DNA from 2 places in the Romboutsia sp. D33t1_170424_H2 genome. Region 1 is predicted to be linked to the other one. Evidence: riboswitches for the same ligand, from Rfam matches in the RefSeq annotation. Region 1 holds a riboswitch; the other holds the start of a gene.
The links. A riboswitch is a leader RNA that binds a small molecule or an ion and turns the genes downstream of it on or off. The one in region 1 is predicted to bind lysine.
Positions count from the first base shown of each region.

Region 1 (3,441 bases):
ATTACTATCTGTAGATTTTATTAAAAAATTGAAACCATAAGCAAGTAAAGATATAAAAATTAGACTATGTGTAAAGCTCCTATGCCTAAATCTAGAACCAAAATATTTATATATAATAGGATATCTTTTACTTATATAAGAACCTCTCATATCGATATCAGGATATAATGAACCTATATATGCAAAATATGTGTATATTAAAAGCAAAATAGCTTTATAAAATACACTATAATTATTTAAAAATGTTTTATATAAATAAGGGAGCGCTAAAAGTGCAAATATATAGCCTCCCTTAGTATGAGTTTCTTTTACCATTAAACCTCCTAGGTGATAGTATAATATTATTGATAATTATATTTGTATTAATTATATAGTAAATTGTAAAAATTTTCAAAAACTATTTTTAAAATATAATTTTAAAAGGATTGAATATACTTAAAATCTACAAATTATTATAAATTTTTATTTTAGATTTTGAATATAGTTTTCTTCCGCTTTACTCCAATTTATAATATTAAACCAATTATTTATATATTCGGCCCTTTTATTTTGATACTTTAGATAGTAAGCATGTTCCCATACATCGATTCCAATTATAGGTTTTAAGTTTAATGTAATAGGAGTATTTTGATTTTGAGTAGTTATAATCGATAGATTTCCAGAGTCATCAGATACAAGCCATGCCCATCCAGATCCAAATACACTTAGTGAAGCTTTATTAAATTCATTTTTAAAATTATCAAAAGATTTAAAGTCTCTGTTTATGGCACTTTTTAATTTTCCATGTAATTTTTTCCTATTAGGAGACATTATTTCAAAGAAAAATTCATGATTATATACTCCTCCACCATTATCTTTTATAGTTTTAGCTATTTCACTAGGCAAACAATCTAGACAAGTTAATAAATCAGAAATACTACAAGCATAAAGGTCAGGGTATCCTTTTATGGCATTATTTAATTTATCTAAGTAAGATTTATAATGTTTATCATAATGTAAGATCATAGTCTCTTTGTCTATATAAGGTTCAAGAGAATCATAAGAATAAGGTAGAGGCATAGGTTCTTTGGGGGTATATATTGGAGATAAAGAGAAAATATTTTGTGGATTAAAAAATATAGTTAATAATAAAGTTATAAATAAAAATTTTTTCATAAAATCACCTCATAATTAGTATGTTTACTATTTATAAAAAAATTTACAAAAGGTATAATAATTTATAAATTTAAATATAAATAACAAAATTATTATATATTATTTATAAATGATATAAAAAAAATCTTTTATACTTGAAAATAAAAATAAAGGTATATATACTATTAATAATAAAAGTGAATAAAATAAAAAGGGTAGAGGTCGCAATATTTAAAAGTACTAATGAGGAGTTAAGCGCGTAGAATCATTAGGAAAGGAACTATTGCCGAAGGGTATAGCTGATGCTTTAAGGTTATATGCCTGGGGATACATAAAATATATGTATCACTGTCACAATTTATTTTGTGAAGAGCTACATTTGAGAAAAATTTATACATAGGTATAGTTATATTGCTGTATCTAAAAAGTTAATGTATAACTTTATGTAAAAATTTATAAGTCTTGAGTGTATACTCAAGACTTTTTTACGCTTTAGGAAAATATGATACTTTAAAGAATGTGGATAATTATTGAAGTTGAGTAATACCAATCAGTTTGCAGAGCGTAAAAAAGACATTTTGAGCAACGGACGAAGTCGTTGGCGACATGAGCGAAGCGAATTTTTTATACCCTTATATTCACTAGAGACTAAACAATTTTAAGGGGGAAGTTTTATGAGAAGCAAGAGAAATTTTAGGGTATTATTAATGACTATTATAATTTTTATGATGTCTATGCCATTAGTATTTGCAGGGGGGGATGATATATCAACTATAAATTCAGAAAGACTTAAGATGATAACTTTAATACCACCATTAGTTGCTATAGTTTTAGCATTTATAACTAAGAATGTAGTAATATCGTTATTTGTAGGTATATTTTCAGGAAGCTTTATAATAAACATGTCATCTGGAAATGTTATAGTTGCTTTTGTTAATGCATTTTTAGATATAGTAAATAGGGCATTAAATTCATTAGCAGATCCATGGAATGCAGGTATAATACTTCAAGTTTTAGCTATAGGTGGGGTTATAAGCCTAGTAGCTAGAATGGGTGGTGCAAAAGCTATAGCAGAGAGCCTAGCCAAAAGATCAAAGACCGCTAGAGGGACTCAACTTATAGCATGGTTTTTAGGATTATTAGTATTCTTTGATGATTATGCAAATTCATTAATAGTTGGTCCTATAGTTAGACCAGTAGCAGACAAAATGAAACTATCAAGAGAAAAACTAGCGTTTATAATAGATGCTACAGCTGCACCTATAGCTGGGCTTGCTATAATATCTACATGGATAGGTCTTGAAGTTGGACTTATAAATGATGCATTTAACGGTATAGGAGTAGAAGCTGATGCATTTGGAGTATTTTTAAATACCATACCATATAGATTTTATAATATATTAATATTAGCATTTATAGTTATATCAGCAGTTCTAGCTAAGGATTTTGGACCAATGAGAGAAGCTCAAATTAAAGCCCGAAGTGTTAATAAAAATAATAACAATTCAAACAATGTTAGTAATGATAATTCTGATTTAGAGCCAAAAGAAGGTATAAAATTAAGTTCATGGAATGCAATAATACCTATAGGAACATTAATAATAGCTGCGTTAATTTCTTTTTATTATAGCGGATACACAGCAGCTATGAACTCAGATAACCAAAATCTAATACAATTATTTACTAATTCTCCATATTCATTTGATGCTATAAGAGAGGCGTTTAGTGGAGCAGATGCTTCGGTTGCATTATTCCAGTCAGCTTTATTTGCAAGTATTGTAGGTATAGTTCTTGGAGTTAGTAAAAATATACTTACAATCTCTGAAGCTATAGATGCTTGGATAGATGGAATGAAGGGACTTATTATGACTGGGGTTATATTAATACTTGCATGGTCATTAAGTTCTGTTATAAAAGAACTAGGAACAGCTAAATACTTAGTAACATTATTATCTGGAACACTACCAAATTTTTTATTACCAAGTGTAGTATTTATACTTGGAGCCATAATATCATTTGCTACAGGAACAGCTTATGGAACAATGGGAATACTTATGCCTCTTGCAATACCACTAGCTCATTCTATAAACCCAGAAATGTCGTTTATAGTAGTTAGTACTAGTGCAGTACTAACAGGCGCTATATTTGGAGATCACTGCTCACCAATATCTGACACTACAATAATGTCATCAATGGGAGCTGGATGTAATCATATAGATCATGTTAATACACAGATGCCTTATGCATTATTTACAGCCGTAATAACAGTATTATTTGGATATATACCGGCAGGACTTGGTATACCTG
Region 1 covers NZ_JADOZQ010000005.1:76,723-80,163, reverse strand. The annotation lists gene I4U66_RS07705 (metal-dependent hydrolase) at 1-315, opposite strand, end outside; gene I4U66_RS07700 (superoxide dismutase) at 463-1,155, opposite strand; lysine riboswitch at 1,343-1,518, shown strand; gene I4U66_RS07695 (Na+/H+ antiporter NhaC family protein) at 1,809-3,441, shown strand, end outside.

Region 2 (3,441 bases), on a different contig from region 1:
TTAGTTCAAGTTTTTCCTTCGCTATCTTAAGCGCATCATCTTTAGTTAAAGTCGGATTATAGTTAAATCCTTTTAATGTCTTTGATGTTGGCTCTATATATCCTGAAATTGATTTTATATTTCCGTCATAATCTACGCATCCTACTAAATCTGAACCATAGATAGGTATATTATTTATATACTGTTGAAGTCTTACTATAACCTGAGAATCATTTTTATCATCTTCTTTTGATTTGACTTTGAAAGTAGAAGTTTTTTCTACATTGCTTAAATAATTAATTAGGATTTGTTGAGGTGATATACCTTCTTTTTTCTCTTCCTTTATATTACCACTTACTACAAATGGTTCCGATTTTTCTATAGCTTTTTTTAATTCTTGTTTTTGCATATCCTCACTTGCAAAACTCAAACTAGTTAGATTTATAGTTATTAAACATAGTGTTGTTATGCTTGCTATGCTCTTTTTTAATAATGTCACTTGCTTTCCCCCTCAATTTTCTTTATTTAATGCTTTTGCTCCTTGTTATATTTTTACTAACTATGTTAACTCTATTTTAACACTTGCAATTATTGTTAGTAAACTTATTATTTATTGTTTTTGTACAAAATCTAATCTTTTCTATTGACTTATTTTTTGTTTTGGTTATAATTTAAAACAACAAGTAGATAACTGAGATAGAGGCGCGAAATTTAAGAGTAGTATTATGGAGGTAAGCTCAATGAAATAATACAAAAGGAAATTTCGCCGAAGTAAATAGTTAATGGCTTTGATACTATTTACTGGGCTTATGTAAAATATGCATAAGACTGTCACATTTTTGTGGAGAGCTATTTTCAATGAAAACGTACGGTACGTTGTATTTTTTGTATATAATTTACGTATTTTTGTCATGGGTATAGTCTCATGGCTTTTTTTGTATACAAAAACCTTATGTAAACCTAAAATTACTGATAACTTATATAAGGTATATCAATAACTCAATAATATAAAAATATATCTGAGTAACCGTCGAAGTCGTTAGCGACATAAACTAAGCGCATTTTTATTGTTAGATAAATTTTATTATCTTAGTTACTTACTTATGGAAAATTTACACCATAAGGAGGATAATCAAATGAGTGAACAAAATCAAGAATTAAAAAGAGGATTAAAAGCAAGACATCTAAACATGATAGCACTAGGTGGTTCTATTGGAACAGGTATATTTCTTGCAATGGGAGATACTATCTATCAAGCAGGACCTGGTGGTGCATTAGTTGCATATGGTTTAGTAGGCATTATGGTTTATTTTTTAATAACAAGTTTAGGTGAAATGGCTACTTTTATGCCAATCTCTGGATCTTTTAGTTCCTATGCTACTAAATTTATTGACCCAGCACTTGGGTTTGCACTTGGATGGAATTACTGGTACAACTGGGCTATAACAATAGCTGCCGAAATGGTTGCAGGTTCTTTAGTTATGAAATTTTGGTTCCCAAACATACCAGGAGTTTACTGGAGTTTATTATTTTTAATAATAATTGTCGGATTAAACTTCCTATCATCAAAAGCCTACGGTGAGTCTGAATATTGGTTTGCTGGTGTTAAAGTTGTTACTGTAATTATATTTTTAATAATAGGTGTATTAATGATAGTTGGTATAATTGGTTCTGATGAAATAGGATTTCATAATTATTTTATAAAAGATGGACCTTTCCATGGTGGAATAAAATCAATCTTTGCCATTTTTCTAGTTGCAGGATTTTCATTTCAGGGAACCGAACTTATAGGAGTTGCTGCTGGAGAAAGTGAAAATCCAGAAAAAACTATTCCTAGGGCTATAAAATCCATATTTTGGAGAATATTAATATTTTATTTAGGAACGATAATAGTTTTAGGTGCTATAATACCTTTTACACAGGCTGGTGTTTCTGAAAGTCCATTTACTATGGTATTTGAGAAAGCAGGTATAGCTGGAGCTGCTTCTCTTATGAATGCAGTAATATTAACATCTGTATTATCTGCTGGAAATTCTGGTATGTATGCATCAAGCAGAATGCTTCACTCTATGGCTAAGGATGGACTTGCTCCAAAGCTATTTGCTAAGACTAATAAAAGAGGTGTTCCTGTAAATGCTTTAATATTAACTACTATAGTTGCATCTTTTTGTTTCTTAACAGGTGTATTTGCCGAAAGTACTGTTTATGTTTGGTTAGTTTCTGCATCTGGCCTTGCTGGATTTATAGCATGGGTTGGAATAGCAATATGCCATTATAGATTTAGAAAAGCATATACTCATCAAGGTAATAATTTAAAAGATTTAAAATTTACTGCTAAATGGTATCCTTTTGGACCTATACTAGCATTAATAATGTGTATAGTTATAATAATAGGTCAAGGTTATTCTTGTATTAAACCAGATGGCATTGACTGGAGTGGTTTAATAGCTTCTTATATAGGTATACCTCTATTTTTAAGTTTATATATAGGTTATAAAATTAAGCACAAGACTAAACTTATCCCTCTTCACAAGGTTGATTTAACTTATGGAGAAGATAAAAATTTAGATAATATAGAAAAAAAGATCCTTGAATTAAATTAATAAACATAAAAAATGTAACTCCTTTAACTTAGGAGTTACATTTTTTATGATGAAGTTATATAATTTCTATCAACATATTCTAATATATAATCTCTAAATAACTTTGCTATTGGAGGTATATATGAATTTTTTAAATAACTCATATATATTATTCTTTCCTTAATAGTTTCTTTAATATTTATTTTAGATAGTGTATTTGTATTGATAGTTGGTGAATCAGGAACTACTGAAATCCCTGCTCCAGCAGATACTAATCCTTCTATTACACTTCCTATATTAGCTCCTTTTGGCTGAATTGATATTTTAGGGGTATACCCTAAAGCATCAGTACAAGAAAGAATCCTATCTTTACTACCTTCACAAAATGCTATAAAAGATTCATTTTCTAATTCCTTTAAAGATACCTCTCCTCTACCGGCTAATTTATGATTCTTTGGTACTATTAATATATACTCTTGCTTTTTTATTGGTATAGATTCTATATTAATATCCCAAATAGGTTCTGTATGATTATCATAGAAACCAATATCAATTTTTCCTTTTTTTAAATCTTCTATTATTTCAGTTACAGACTGTTGGTTAAATTGAAACTTTACATTAGGGTTATCATTTAAGAAATCGCTTATTATAAAATTCATAAAATAAGCTCCTACTCTAGATGTAGAGGAAATAGAAACTGTCCCTGTAGTATCACTAACCATTTCATCTAATTCCTTTATCCCTTTTTCAATCTCTACCAATGCTCTCTCTGCATGAACTAAAAATAATTTCCCAAACCTAGTTAGTTTGACATTTCTGCCACTCTTTTCAAATAAAGGGACTTTTAGTTCTCCTTCCAACTTTGCTATTGATTTACTTA
Region 2 covers NZ_JADOZQ010000003.1:51,087-54,527, forward strand. The annotation lists gene I4U66_RS04990 (cell wall-binding repeat-containing protein) at 1-478, opposite strand, end outside; lysine riboswitch at 669-839, shown strand; gene I4U66_RS04995 (amino acid permease) at 1,116-2,582, shown strand; gene I4U66_RS05000 (LysR family transcriptional regulator) at 2,627-3,441, opposite strand, start outside.
Region 2: linked by a shared signal. The riboswitch ahead of I4U66_RS04995 (amino acid permease) and the one ahead of I4U66_RS07695 (Na+/H+ antiporter NhaC family protein) in region 1 are both predicted to bind lysine.